4 regions of the Streptomyces sp. NPDC127119 genome follow, and region 4 is predicted to be linked to each of the others. Evidence: riboswitches for the same ligand, from Rfam matches in the RefSeq annotation. Region 4 holds a riboswitch; each other region holds the start of a gene.
What was found. Region 4 has a riboswitch for cyclic di-AMP ahead of ACFVH5_RS31410 (C40 family peptidase). Riboswitches for the same ligand answer to the same signal wherever they lie in the genome.
Positions count from the first base shown of each region.

Region 1: linked by a shared signal. The riboswitch ahead of ACFVH5_RS32940 (M23 family metallopeptidase) and the one ahead of ACFVH5_RS31410 (C40 family peptidase) in region 4 are both predicted to bind cyclic di-AMP.
Region 2: linked by a shared signal. The riboswitch ahead of ACFVH5_RS18690 (NlpC/P60 family protein) and the one ahead of ACFVH5_RS31410 (C40 family peptidase) in region 4 are both predicted to bind cyclic di-AMP.
Region 3: linked by a shared signal. The riboswitch ahead of ACFVH5_RS36145 (transglycosylase SLT domain-containing protein) and the one ahead of ACFVH5_RS31410 (C40 family peptidase) in region 4 are both predicted to bind cyclic di-AMP.

Region 1 is NZ_JBHXTO010000110.1:6,532-10,053, reverse strand. It holds gene ACFVH5_RS32945 (aldo/keto reductase) at 1-658, opposite strand, end outside; gene ACFVH5_RS32940 (M23 family metallopeptidase) at 752-1,801, opposite strand; cyclic di-AMP (ydaO/yuaA leader) riboswitch at 1,813-1,970, opposite strand; gene ACFVH5_RS32935 (PP2C family protein-serine/threonine phosphatase) at 2,226-3,359, opposite strand.
Region 2 is NZ_JBHXTO010000038.1:3,379-6,900, reverse strand. It holds gene ACFVH5_RS18695 (hypothetical protein) at 1-186, shown strand, start outside; gene ACFVH5_RS18690 (NlpC/P60 family protein) at 323-1,483, opposite strand; cyclic di-AMP (ydaO/yuaA leader) riboswitch at 1,490-1,663, opposite strand; gene pcrA (DNA helicase PcrA) at 2,215-3,522, shown strand, end outside.
Region 3 is NZ_JBHXTO010000137.1:15,097-18,618, reverse strand. It holds gene ACFVH5_RS36155 (NAD(P)-binding domain-containing protein) at 1-30, shown strand, start outside; gene ACFVH5_RS36150 (HAD family hydrolase) at 249-1,157, shown strand; gene ACFVH5_RS36145 (transglycosylase SLT domain-containing protein) at 1,151-1,867, opposite strand; cyclic di-AMP (ydaO/yuaA leader) riboswitch at 1,871-2,035, opposite strand; gene ACFVH5_RS36140 (CocE/NonD family hydrolase) at 2,365-3,522, opposite strand, start outside.
Region 4 is NZ_JBHXTO010000099.1:5,460-8,981, forward strand. It holds gene ACFVH5_RS31400 (helix-turn-helix domain-containing protein) at 1-501, opposite strand, end outside; gene ACFVH5_RS31405 (ATP-binding protein) at 762-1,205, shown strand; gene ACFVH5_RS31410 (C40 family peptidase) at 1,492-1,965, opposite strand; cyclic di-AMP (ydaO/yuaA leader) riboswitch at 1,969-2,155, opposite strand; gene ACFVH5_RS31415 (hypothetical protein) at 2,502-2,810, opposite strand; gene ACFVH5_RS31420 (ATP-dependent Clp protease proteolytic subunit) at 2,818-3,495, opposite strand.

The sequences.
Region 1 (3,522 bases), on a different contig from region 4:
CGGTGAGGAAGCCCGAGGCGAGCCCGTAATAGGGGACCGCGGCCAGTCCGCCGCGCGAGGCGACCTCCTGCAGCGGACCCTCGTACGTGTCACGCGACACCAGGCTGTACTGGGCCTGCAGCGCCACGTACCGCACCAGCCCCTCGCGGTCGGAGGCGTCCAGGGACTCCTGGAGCCGCTCGGCGGAGATGTTGGACGCGGCGATCGCGCGCACCTTGCCGGAGCGCACGAGCTCGTCCAGGGCTCCGAGGAACTCCTCGACCGGCACGGAGGGGTCGTCGTAGTGGGTGTAGTAGAGGTCGATGTGGTCCGTCCGCAGCCGGCGCAGCGACGCCTCGGCCGCGGCCTTGACGTTCGCCGGGGAGAGGCCCTTGTACGCGGGATGCGCGCCGGCCTTCGTGGCGATGAGGACGTCGGCGCGGTTGCCGCGCGCGGTCAGCCACTCGCCGATGACGGTCTCGGACTCGCCGCCCTCGTTGCCCGGCGCCCAGGCCGAGTACGCGTCGGCGGTGTCCACGAAGTTCCCGCCGGCGGCCGTGTACGCGTCGAGGACGGCGAAGGAGTCGGCCCGGTCGGCGGTCCAGCCGAAGACGTTGCCGCCCAGGGCGAGCGGAAACACCTCAAGGTCGGACGAACCCAGCCTGCGAAGAGAAGTCATGCCAAAACCAACGGCCGAACCGGACGGCCGTATTCCATACTCCGCGACATCGCGGCCCCGCAGGGCACGGACACCGGCTTGCGGATTGAGGCTTTACGGGTTGAGGCCCTTGCCGCGCAGCCAGGCCATCGGGTCGATCCCGGTGCCGCCGGCCGTGTGGACCTCCAGGTGGAGGTGCGCCCCGGTGACGTTCCCGGTGGCACCCACGCGCCCGATGACGTCGCCCGTGCTGACCTTCTGCCCGACGCTGACGCCGATCGACGACTGGTGGGCGAACCACAGCTCCGTACCGTCGTCGAGCGTGAGGACCGTGCGGTAGCCGTACGAGCCGCTCCAGCCCGCCTCGGTGATCGTGCCGCTGTGAATGGCCTTGATCGGGGTACCCGTGGGAGCGGCGAAGTCCAGACCCGTGTGCTGACCGGAGGACCAGAGCGAGCCGGACTGCCCGAAGGTGGAGGTGATCGTGTACGAGGAGGTGGGCAGTGTGAACTGCTTGGCCAGCTCGGCGAGGCGTGCGGCCTCGGCCTTCGCCTTGGCCTCCTCCTCCTTCTTCGCCTTCGCGGCGGCGGCCTTGGCCTTCGCCGCGTCCTGCTCCTTGGCCGCGAGCGTGGCGGCCTTCTTCGCGGCGGCGGCCTCGGCTGCGGCCTGGGCCTCGCGGTCGACCTGGTCCTGCTGGAGTTCGGCCTGGAGCATGATGCGCGAGCGCAGGGCCTCGCCGGCGTCGGCGTTGCCCTCCTCGGCGTCGGCCTCGGTGAGTCCCGCGGCGGTGAGCGCCGTGCTGGAACCCTCGGGGGCCTCGTCGTCGGAGATCAGCGAGCCGACGTTGGGCAGGTCGGGGATCGAGATCGACACCGGCGGCTTGCCGGTCTGCGCGGAGGCCATGCCGCCCGCGCCGACGGCGGCTATGACACCGACGCCCAGAACGGTGGAGCTGCGGGCGAGTCCCCCGCCACGCTGCTTGGCGACGCGGTGCTTGCCGCGGACGGGAACGACGGTGTCCGCGCTGGGATTCCAGGGCTCCCAGGTCTCGTCGTCCCTGCGGGCGCCGAAGGCGAAGGTGTCGGGCTTCTTCTCGCCCGAGGTCTCTCCCGTCACCTCGTCAGGCATGAACGAGGGTGTGGGGGCAGGCCTGTTGAACGCCACGTGGGCGCGCTCCTTTCCTTCCTTCTCGCCTACCGGGTTAGCTGACGGGTTCGGAGCAGGAAGGTCTCCTACGCGCGTCAACCGCGGTGTTCACCACCACGAAAGACACGCGATTCACCCCATGTAGGTGGTTCCCCGGTTCCCTTGCGGGATTCGGCGCGTGCGCACGGAGCCGTCTCTTGTGACGGCTGGGACACCGCGCTGCGTTATCGAACGTTAATAGACTCAGGCACCGGATTCCAAGCTGTTCTTGATGATCGTTACGGCTCCTGGCCTGGACTTAAACGCTGGGAGCGGGGTAAATCGGGCGAGTTGATCGCCATTCACGGGTACGGGTTTTGCTGACGGTGTGTCAGTTGTTATGCGCAGGGGCGTCGTTCGACTACTGCAGGTGATATGGGTCGGGAAGAGCGTCCCGGCTCCCTCACGGCCGGCGAACGGCGAGCAGTGCCATGTCGTCCGTACCGCCGCCCCCGGTGTACCGGAACACGTCGTCCACCACCTCGGCGAGCAGCGCGTCGGGCCCGGCGAACCGGCGCCCGGACAGCCGTGCCGCCGGATCGAAGAACACACCCCGCCCGTCCCGGGCCTCGGACAGCCCGTCCGTGTGGAAGAGCAGCATGGCCCCGCCCGGGAACTCCTCCTCCTGCGCGCGGTCGGGCCAGGCGCCCAGGTCGCCCATCCCGAGCGGCAGCGCGGGTTCCGCCGCGGCGAGCGTGCGTACGGTTCCGTCGCCACGCAGCAGGAGCGGCCCGGGATGGCCGCGGTTGACGAGCCGTACGCGCTGGGCGCCGTGCGGGATCTCGGCGAGCACGGCGGTGATGAAACCCTCGAAGACCTCGACGCTGTCGCGCCGCACCCCTTCGCGCATCAGCGACCGCTCCAGCCGCTGGGCGACCCCCTCCAGCGTGCTCTCCTGTTCGGCGGCCTCCCGGAAGGCCCCGATGACGACGGCCACGGCGGCGACCGCGCCCATGCCCTTCCCCCTCACATCGCCCACGACGAGCCGTACGCCGTGCGGGGTGTCCTGCACGGCGTAGAGGTCGCCGCCGATGAGGGCGTCGGTCTGCGCGGCCACGTACCGGACCGCGAGGTCGAGGCCGCCGGTGCGCGCGGCGGGTTCGGGCAGGACGGCCCGCTGGGCGGCCTCGGCGATCTCGTGGGCGGAGGCCAGCCGGGCGTTGCCCAGGCTCACGAGCCGGTTGATGACGACGGCGAGGCAGGCGACCGTGGCCACGGTCGCGATCTCGGTGATCCCGCTCGCGTCGACGGCGAACCGCACGGTCACCAGCGCCATGGCCGCCGTGCCCGCGACGCCCGTCCACACGGTGGCGCCGAGCGACAGCAGGGGCGCGGCGACGAGCGAGGCGGCCGAGAGGAAGGGCGCGGCGGTGAAGTACTGCGGGGTGAGGACGTCGTAGAAGACACCCGCGACGATCAGCAGTGCGGGGAGCACGCGGACGACCGCGCGGGTACGGGGGTAGAGGCCGGTCCGCTTGTCCGGCGGCGGCCCGGCGGAGCCCGGCGACCGCTGCTCGACCGCTCGACGCCCGATCACGTGTCTCCTGCCCTCGACCACCTCGCTCCGTCCAGGGTTCCGGGACCGGCGGGGCGGGGCGAGCGGACGGGGACCGGGCGAGTGAGCGCCGGCGCGGGGACGGCACAGAGGAACGTAAAACACCTGAGGCCGGAATCCATTGGATTCCGGCCTCAGGCCTTCA
Region 2 (3,522 bases), on a different contig from region 4:
GGTCTCAACCAGGCCGACGACCAGACCGTCAACAACATCAAGATCGGTGTGAAGCTGGCCCTGCTGGTCGTGATCCTGGGCCTCGTCTACGTCAAGCGTGACGACGAGAAGGTGGAGAAGGGCCTGTTCGCCCTGGTGGGCGGGCTGACCACGGTGAACATCTTCATCGCGCTGCTCTGGACCTGAGCGACCGCCCCGGAGGCCGCCCTGAAAACTGCCCGGGAAGCCGCCGCGGAAGCCTGGAAGCCGGTCCGGAACGCGGACGGGGTACGGCACATGCCTGCCGTACCCCGTCCGCGTTCCGTCCAGATGCAGCTGGGCGCTAGCCCGGCCGCACCACGCTGTGGATCGGCATGTAGTAGATCGACTCCTCGCGGACGTACGCGCCCGGCTTCGGGGCGTGGATCATCATGCCGTCGCCGATGTAGATGCCGACGTGACTGATGTCGTCGTAGAAGAAGACCAGGTCGCCGGGCTGGGCGTTGTCCACGGAGACCGTCGTGCCGGTGTCCACCTGGTCCCAGGTGGTGCGCGGGAGCGTCACACCGGCGGCCTTCCAGGCGGCCTGGGTCAGACCGGAGCAGTCGTACGAGCCGGGGCCGCTGGCGCCCCAGACGTACGGCTTGCCGATCTGGGCGCGGGCGAAGGCAAGTGCCTTGGCGGCCTTGGTGGAGGAGGCGGAGTCCGAGCCCGAGGTGCTCCCCGAGCCTGTGCCCGTCCCTGAACCCGTGGCGGTTCCCGTGCCCTGCGTCGCCGCTTCCTGGCGTTGGCGCTCCGCGTCGGCCGCCTGCTGCCGCGCCAGCTCGTCCGCCTTGCGCTGGGCCTCTTCCTGCTTCTTCCGCTCGATCGCGGCCAAGCGGGCCTTCTCCTCCGCGGTCAACTTCGAGAGGATCTCGCGCGCCTCGGCGAGCTTGCGCTGAACGTCCGCCTTGGACGTCTTCAGCGTGCTCTGCGTCGTGGTGAGCGTCTCCAGGCCCTCGGAGGCCTCCTGCCGCTTCTTCGACGTGGTGGCCCGCTCGGTGACGTACTCGTCGACGGCCTGCTTCTGGCGGGCGGTCAGCCGGTTCATCAGCTGGGTCTGGTCGAAGTAGTCCTGCGGATTGTCCGCGAGGAGGAGGGAAGCGCTGTCGGGGGCGGAGGCTCCCGTGCGGTACTGCGCCGCGGCGAACGTCCCGAGCGCCTCACGCGCGGAGTTGAGCTTCTCCGTACGCTGCGCGACGTCGTCGAGGAGCGTGGCGACGCGCTTGCGCTGCTTGGTGGTCTTCTCCTTGGCGGCGTTGTACTTCTCGGTGGCAGTGCCCGCCTGCTGGTAGAGGTCGTCGATCTTCTTCTGGACTTCCTCCGTGCTCGGCCTGGGCTCCGCGGCCGGCGAGGCGTCCGCCGTCTGGGAGAGCAGGGCCACCGAGGTCAGGGCCGCGGTGGCGAGGGCCGGTGTCCGCAGGCCCAGAGAACTGGGGGGCCGCAACTTGCGGTGTGGCGCCACGAGGGCGTCTCCTTCCGTCATCCGCCTACCGAGTTAGCTGTCGGGTTCGGGCGAGTGCTTCGGAAGGTTTGCCCTACGGTCCTTGTCCCACGAGGGAGTTCGGACCGATTCACCCCAGGATCGGTTGGGTCCCCGGTTCCGGAGGCCACGAGGGCATGCCGGATTCGGCGGAGCCCGCTCGGCCCGGCGTTGTTCGCCGGTGCGGGTCGAGCGGCCTACGCGAAAGTTAGCCAATACGTGTGGCACCTGTGAAGTTTGATGTGCGATATGCCCGATACATTTTCGTGACCTGGACCACGGGTGTCGTCCGCCGACGTCAATTGGTCATGATCTGCTCCGAGTTGTCCCCGAGGGGCACGGGAGCGGGTCGACCGGGTCGCGGAGCGGCGCCCACGCCGACGGGCCGGTTCCGGTCGGCTCAGGAGTGACCTCCAGCAGGCGATGTCCGGTGCGCCCTGTCTCCGCACGGTTATACGGAGCCCAGTCGTACGCGGTTCAGATGCGGGGCGAAATCAGCGCCCTGTGGCGGTACCGCCGCGCACCGCACCGCCGCACACCGCACCGCCGCCGTACCGGCCCCCCCCCCCCCCGCACCGCCGCCTTCCCGGCGACCCTGTGTAGTGGCGTACTCATCACGGGTGAGGCTCTGCCCTTGGCCGCCCGCCCGGGATTCCGCCGAGTTTCCGGGGTGGCGGCCGGGTGTCAGTGGGGGCGCCTAGACTCGGAGAGCGATGAGCAGCCTCTTTGATGACAGCTTCCTGGCGGACCTCAAGCCCTCCCGGGCCCACGAGGAAGAGCCCCCGCCGCCGCCCGAGGACGAGGCGCCGGACCACGGTCCGGACGACCTGTTCGGCGGGCGCTTCGACGTGCCTCCTCCCAGCAGGCCGAGGGACGGCTACTACCGCGACGGCGCCCCGAGGCCCCTGGTGGACCCGGCCGCGCTCCTGGACGGGCTGAACGAGAACCAGCGCGCGGCGGTCGTCCACCACGGCTCGCCCCTGCTCATCGTGGCCGGCGCCGGCTCCGGCAAGACCCGTGTGCTCACCCACCGCATCGCGCACCTGCTGGGCGAGCGCAAGGTGCACCCCGGCGAGATCCTCGCGATCACCTTCACGAACAAGGCCGCGGGCGAGATGAAGGAGCGCGTCGAGCAGCTCGTGGGCCCGCGGGCGAACGCGATGTGGGTGATGACCTTCCACAGCGCCTGCGTACGGATCCTGCGCCGCGAGAGCAAGAAGCTCGGCTTCACGTCGTCGTTCTCGATCTACGACGCCGCCGACAGCAAGCGGCTCATGGCCCTGGTCTGCCGTGATCTGGACCTCGACCCCAAGCGCTTCCCGCCGAAGTCCTTCAGCGCCAAGATCTCGAACCTGAAGAACGAGCTGATCGACGAGGAGGACTTCGCCGCCCAGGCTTCCGACGGCTTCGAGAAGACCGCCGCCCAGGCCTACGCGATGTACCAGTCGCGGCTGCGCGAGGCGAACGCGCTGGACTTCGACGACCTGATCATGACGACGGTCAACCTCCTGCGCGCCTTCCCTGACGTCGCCGAGCACTACCGCCGCCGCTTCCGCCACGTCCTCGTGGACGAGTACCAGGACACGAACCACGCGCAGTACTCCCTCGTCCGGGAGCTCGTCGGCAGCGCCACGGACCCCGTCGCGCACCCCGAGGACGTACCGCCGCGGGAGGACGACCTCCCGCCGGCCGAGCTGTGCGTCGTCGGTGACGCCGACCAGTCGATCTACGCCTTCCGCGGCGCGACGATCCGCAACATCCTCCAGTTCGAGGAGGACTACCCGAACGCGACGACGATCCTGCTGGAGCAGAACTACCGCTCCACGCAGACGATCCTGACCGCCGCCAACGCGGTCATCGAGCGCAACGAATCGCGCCGCCCGAAGAACCTGTGGACGAACGCGGGCGCGGGAGCGCGCATCACGGGCTATGTCGCCGACACCGAGCACGACGAGGCGCAGTTCGTCGCCGAGGAGATAGACCGTCTCACCGACGCGGGCGACGCGAAGGCCGGCGACGTC
Region 3 (3,522 bases), on a different contig from region 4:
GTCCGGCACCTGGCGGCGCGGCACCGCTGAACCCGGGGCGCGAACGCACGCGGTGGGAGCGCGCGGGCGCACGCGGGCGGTCGGGAAAGGGGCGTGAATCGGGTCGGCGGAGTGGCCGATATGTCATGGGATCGGCCTGAACTCCAGGGGTCTGCTGGGGCCCGCGACGACGCGTGAGGTGGTCGAGGTGCCGGACGACGTCCGGTTCCCGTCGAGTCGCTGGGGGATTCGATCCGTATTCTCTGATCATGGCCCCACCGATTGCATATTCACTCATCGCCACTGACCTGGACGGGACGCTGCTGCGCGGCGACGACACCCTCTCGGACCGGTCGCGCGCGGCGCTGGCGATGGCGGTCGGGGCAGGCGCCCGGCACCTCGTGGTGACGGGGCGCCCCGCCCCGCGCGTACGGCCGCTGCTGGACGAACTCGGCAGCCAGGGGCTCGCGGTGTGCGGACAGGGCGCACAGTTGTACGACGCCGGCGCGGACCGCATGCTGTGGTCCGTCACGCTCGAACGTGAGCTGGCGGAGGTGGCTCTCGGCAAGATCGAGGCGGAGGTCGGCGAGGTGTACGCGGCCGTCGACCAGGACGGCGTCGACGGACTCACGCTCATCGAGCCGGGCTACGAGATGCCCCACCCGACGCTGCCCGCGGTACGGGTGCTGCGGCGCGACGACCTCTGGACCCGGCCCATCAGCAAGGTGCTGCTGCGCCACCCCCTGCTGTCCGACGACGAGTTGGCGTCCGCCGCCCGTGGAGCGGTCGGTTCCCTCGCCACCGTGACGATGTCCGGGCCCGGTACCGTCGAACTCCAGCCATGCGGCATCACGAAGGCCACGGGCCTCGCGCTCGCCGCCGGCCGTTTGGGCCTGACGTCGGCGCAGACCATCGCCTTCGGGGACATGCCGAACGACATCCCGATGTTCGACTGGGCGGCGCGCGGGGTGGCGATGGCCAACGCGCATCCCGAACTCAGGTCCGTCGCCGACGAGATCACCCTCTCGAACGAGGACGACGGCATCGCGGTGGTCCTGGAGCGCATGTTCTCCACCGGCCGGACCGACCGCGCGGACGGGACCGGCCGGTCCGACCGGACGGGCCCCCGTGTCGGCCGGCAGGCCGGTCCGGGAGCCCGCTCGGGCGTCGGTCAGTAGGCGCCGAAGACGTTGTCGATCGAGCCGTAGCGCGCGGCGGCGTAGTTGCACGCCGCCGTGATGTTGGCGACCGGGTCGAACGGGTCCAGCGACGTACCGGTCACGTGGTACGCCGAGAAGGTCGGGTCGATGACCTGCAGGAGCCCCTTCGAGGGCGTACCGGCTACCGCGTTGGAGTCCCAGTTGTTCATGGCCTGGGGGTTGCCCGACGACTCGCGGATGATGTTGCGGTGGATGCCGTCGTAGGTGCCCGGGATGCCCTGCTGGGCCATGACGTCCAGCGACTGCCTGATCCAGCCGTCGAGGTCGTCCGTGTAGGTCTTCGCGGAGGCCGGGGTGACGGCGGACGCCGTGGAGGCCTTGGACGCCGTGGCGGTCTTCGCCGAAGACCCGCCGTTCTTCGTGCCCACGGTCAGCTTGAGGCCGGGCCGGATGGCCGACGGGTCGTCGCCGATGACCGCGCGGTTGGCCTTGTAGAGCTTCTTCCAGTCGCCCGTGGTGTGCGCCTTGGCGATCTTCGACAGGGTGTCGCCCTGGACCACCTTGTAGGTGACCAGCGAGACCTGCGGGACCGCGTTCGGGGTGGCGGCCTGGGCGCCGGTGGCCCCCACGAGGGGGAGCGCGAGCGCGGCTCCGCCCGTCCCGGCGGCGACGATGCCACGGGTGAGGGTGCTGTTTCTGGGGCGGCGGTGCTTGCCTCGTGCGGGCATGGCGAATGTCCTCTCCGGCGCCTGCGAGGTGAGCTGTCGGGTTCGGGCGGGAGATGCCCGGCCGCGTGGGGTGCGCGACTTGACCCCTAGCCGTTCCGCGATACGGACCGGCGGCTTACCTGGGTCCCCCGCTCCTGCCGTACGCGAGTGAATGGGTGACTGGGATTTCCGGGCGGCGGCAGGATTAGGCGATCCGTCCGGAGTGACGTGAACGTATGCGAGAGCACATGCCGTGAACAAGCCCCGAATTCGCGCAGCGACGGCTTTGAACTGCCATGTCGGGCGAATATCTCTTGATCAAAACGGAAGGCGAAGTTCAACTTGCTTTCCGCAAAGGGAAATCGACGGAACCGGCGAAACGATCACCGCGCGCGGGCGTGACTCAATTCACTGGCATGGGAGGCCAATGTCCATAAAAAAGGGGATACGCGATATTCTGCGGACGCCGGAAACCGGGCGCCGTGGGAGGTTCCAGGGATGCGTGGACCCGTCCCGGCTCATCCCGCCGTACGCGGAATCCTTTTCTCCCAGGTGCGGTGGAACACCACTTCGTCGCCGTCCTTGCAGATCACTTCGTTCGAGGTGATGAAGTCCGTCTCGTCGCAGGTGATTTCGGAGTGCGTCTCGACACTCGCGTCCCACGGCATTTCCGGCCGGTGCAGCCGGACGGACCAGTCGGACCTGGTGCGCGCGGACAACGGGTCCGACTCATTGATCGTGTACGTCTCCAGCGCGTCCTCGGTGAATTCGAGTCCGTCCGGATAGACGCGGGTGCCGCCGTACCGCGGATCCACTTCCAGGCGCCATTCACCTTTGGCGACATCGCGGACCGCGAGGCGTTCGGGGCGCGGTTCGTCCAGGGTGGCGGGGAAGTTCACGCCGAGCGGAGCCGACTGCTCCGGTTCCTCGAAGACGATGGAGGGGTCCGACTCCTGGGCGCGGACCGGCAGTTCCAGCACGCTGCCCGACGGAGTGAGGGTGAAGCCCGCCTCCGAGCCCGGCTGGGGCCAGATCCACGGCCAGTACGCGGAGGAGACCGCGAGCCGGATGCGACGGCCCGGCGGGAAGGCGTGGCCGATGCCGTTCAGTTCGAAGAGCACATCCTCCGTAGCGCCCGGTTCCCAAGGAACCACCTGGTCACGGCCATGACGGGCTGTCAGGTTCAGGACGCCTCGGGTGACCAGGGTCGAGGAGCCGTCAGGAGCCACGTCGCACAGACGGGCCACTACGTGGCCGCGCGTCGCCGGAGAGGTGAGCCTCAGGCGCACGCGCGGGCGGCCCAGTACCCAGATCTCCTCGGGCACTTCGAACTCGAAGCACACCGACCGCGCGTCCTCCTCCCGCTGGTCCGGCGGCAGGTCCGCGTCGTTGCCGAAGGGGAAGAAGCGGCCGGCGTCCAACCCGGTGTGCTGCGGGGAGCGCACCACCACGGGGGCGCCCTGGAGCGCGTACGGGACGTGGGCGACCAGCGGGGAGGGCCAGGCGGGGTCGCCGACCCAGCGGCCGGGCAGCACCGGGTACACCGTCGCGGGCGGGTGCGAGTCGCTGACGTACGAGCGCAGCAGCGGCTCGGACATCACCCCGGAGCCGGTGCCGGAGCCGCTGCTGCTGCTGCCGGTGCCCGTCCCGGCGTCGGCGTCGGTGTCGGTGTCCTT
Region 4 (3,522 bases):
CGAACGCAGCACCTCCTGGCGCGCGAGGCGCACCTTCACCAGCATCTCGACCAGAGCGTCGATCTTGCCGTCGGGCACCCCGTCCAGGGCGGCGCGTGTCACCGCGCGGGCGTACTCCGGTGTCTGCAGGAGGCCCGGCACCACGGAGTTCTCCAGCGTGCGCATCGCGTCCGCCTGCGCCTCAAGGCTGATGAAATCGCTGTACGTCGACGGCAGAAGGCCCCGGTAGGCGTGCCACCAGTGGTGCCGGCCGTCGCCGTCCGCGCCCGCCAGCACGACGAGCAACTCGTGCAGCTCCGGGTCGCGGACGTCGTACGCGTCCAGGAGTCGCCGCACGTCGGCGGGCTTGACCCCGCTGCGGCCGGTCTCGATCCGGCTCACCTTCGACTGGTGCCAGCCCACGAGGCGCGCAGCCTCGCCGCTCGTGAGGCCCGCGCGGGCGCGCAGGGCCCGCAGTTCGGCGCCGAGCTTACGTCGGCGCACCGCGGGGCCGTACTGCATGGCCGTCTCCTTCCGACCGTCGCGCAAGCGCTACAGCGCCCGGCGTCACGCCGACGGTAGAGGACAAACCACCTGCCCGCCCAAATACGGTCGACGGTCGCAGAGTTCACCGCTTCGAGCGACAGATATATGCATATCTTGGTGGATCGGCACCACGAACGCCGAGGTAGTGGCACTCTGGCGCAAGCACCAGTCCGGGACCGTCTCGAAGTCATCCGCTTCGGTCGGACCCCGGTCCCGTGGGAAAGGGACGACGTCGCATGGCAGACCACCAGGAAGCATCCGTCACTCTGCCGAGCGATCCCGCCTCGGTCTCCGTCGCCCGTACGTATGTCACCGACGTGCTGGCCGAATGGGGACTGCCGTCCGACTCGGAGACCGCAGACACGGTTCGGCTCATCGTCTCCGAACTTGCCACGAACGCGGTACAGCACACCTTCGGACTGTCACCCACCTTCACGGTGGACGTCGAACTCGACCGTGACGAACAACTGCGCATCGGTGTGACCGACAGCCACCCGCGCTTCCCGAAACGGCTGCCCGCCGCCGTTCAGCAGGACAACGGCCGGGGCATGGTGATCATCCGCTGGCTGACGGCGGAATCCGGTGGCAAGCTCTCGGTCCGAGCCACCAGCGAGGGCGGCAAGACCGTATCGATCATGCTCCCCTGGACGGCCCCGGCACAGCCGGTCCGGGCCGAGTAGGGCCCGCCCCGAAGAGGCGCGGGGAACCGCGCGCCAGGCCACGACGAGCCGGCGGACAACCCACAACACACAACGCACCGGACGTCCGGCGGTGAACGAGTAACCAGTCAGCGCCCGAATTCACGCGTGAGGGCCCGGGTCCCTCACGGGCGTCGAGCGGGTCTCCCACGGGTGTGATGCCCGGAATCCTCACGGGCGGCGGGCCGGGCCCCTCGCGGGCCGTCGGGCCGGGTCCCTCACGGGGTGGCCGTGGCGATCCGAGCGCCACGGCCACCCCGTGGGCGGATCACCTGACCCGGCCGTACCAGACGCTCTTGGTCCAGATCTTCTGGAGCTTCACCACGTCCCCGGTCTTCGGGGAGTGCCAGATCCGTCCCTTCCCGGCGTAGATGCCCACGTGGTAGACGTTCCGGCCCGAGTGGAAGAAGACCAGGTCCCCCTGCTTGCGGTTCGAGGAGGAGACGTGGTTCGTCTTGTTGTACTGGGCCGCAGCCGTGCGGGGCAGCTTCTTGCCCGCCTTCTTGAACGAGTACAGCGTGAGGCCGGAGCAGTCGAAGCGCTTGGGCCCCGTGGCCCCGTACTTGTACGGGGAACCCTTCTTGGAGGCCGCCACCTTGAGTGCCTTCGTCGCGGGGGTGGCCGCTTCCGCGTCGGACGCGAAGCCAGGGGCCACTATGCCGCCGCCTACGGCGGCGATGGTGAGAACCGATGCGGTACCGGCCCTGCTGAACAGCGACGGGACACGATTGAGCGCAGTCATGCGCAACCCTTCGTCAGCCGCCTGTGAAGGATGACCTGTCGGATTCGGGCTGGCGAAGTTGCCCGGCCGCAGCTGCGGCTTCACCCCAAGGGCCACTCGGATCTCTCCGGCGGCCCGTCATGCTCGGGTCCTCCACTCCTGCCGATGCACTTCTGTCGACCGGTCATCCGGGCAGCGGCAGGACTCGGCGTCCGCCCGGACCGCCCCGCCGCTTCTGGCGGGGGCTTGTCGTCGCAGGGATCTTGACGCACTGATGTCCCAAAAGCCGAGCGGAATCGGCGATTTGTGGGCTTACTCACCACTCACCCGTTCGGGTGGACAGCCCTTTCTACGGGTGGGCGTCGAGGGCCTCAAGGACCCCCGCACCAGCACCGGAATGGTTGATTCCGCCTCGGACGTACGTACGTTGCGCAACTCCCGGGGGCTTGTGGGAGCAGCCTCGACTACGCCAACCGGGGGTACGCCTTCTGGTCCGTTTCAACTCCAGTGCGGACGCCTCGTCAAGTGCCTGCGTGAGGCCGGACCGGTGGTGTACGTCAGGTGCCGGAGCCGGGCGGCAGGGCGACCCGGCCCGCCCTGCGCTCACCGTCGAGGACGCGCAGGGCCCGCGCCAGGGTTGCGGCGTGCAACTCGTTCTCGCCCCGCTGGTGCATCAGGGTCAGGGCGTCGCGCAGCGCGGTCGCCCTGCCGACCAGGGCCTGGGCCGCGCGCAGTCCGCGGTACGTGTCGCCGGAGTGCGCCGGGTTGATCCGGCCGAGCAGGTCGACCACCTCCAGATAGCGGTCGATCAGTTCGGCCTCGGCCCGCGTCAGGGCCGGCAGCGGGGGCAACTCGGGCGGAAGCATCGGCGGATCACCCCACGCCGGGTGTGTCGGACGTGCCTGATGCGTCGTCGGACGCGCCGAGGGCCGCCTTGCGGCTGGGGACGATCCGGTCGACCAGCCCGTACTCCAGGGCCTGGCGGGCGTCGAGGATCTTGTCCCGCTCGATGTCCGCGCCGATCCGCTCCCGGCGCTGCCCCGTGTGCCGGGCGAGCATGTCCTCCATCCGGGCGCGGGTGCGCAGCAGTTCGTCCGCCTGGATCGCCAGGTCGGACGCCTGGCCCCGGAGCGGCTCCGACAGGTGCGGCTGATGGAGCAGGATGCGGGCGCCCGGCAGCGCGTACCGCTTGCCCGGTGTGCCCGCGGCCAGCAGTACCGCGGCGGCCGACGCGGCCTGCCCGAGGCAGATGGTCTCCACCTCGCAGCTGACGAATCGCATCGTGTCGTAGACGGCCGCCATCGCGCTGAAGGAGCCGCCGGGGGAGTTGATGTAGAGCGAGATGTCCCGGTCGGGTGCCTGGTACTCCAGGTGCATGAACTGCGCCATCACGTCGTTCGCGGACGTGTCGTCGATCGGCGTCCCGAGAAACACGATCCGCTCTTCGAGGAGCTTGGAGTACGGGTCCATGGTCCGCGTCCCCGAGCTGGTGCGCTCGGTGAACTCGGGCAGGACGTGGCGGGCGGACGGTCGGCTTGCTGGGCGGGTCACGGCACGCGCCTCCTCCGGGAGAGGTTC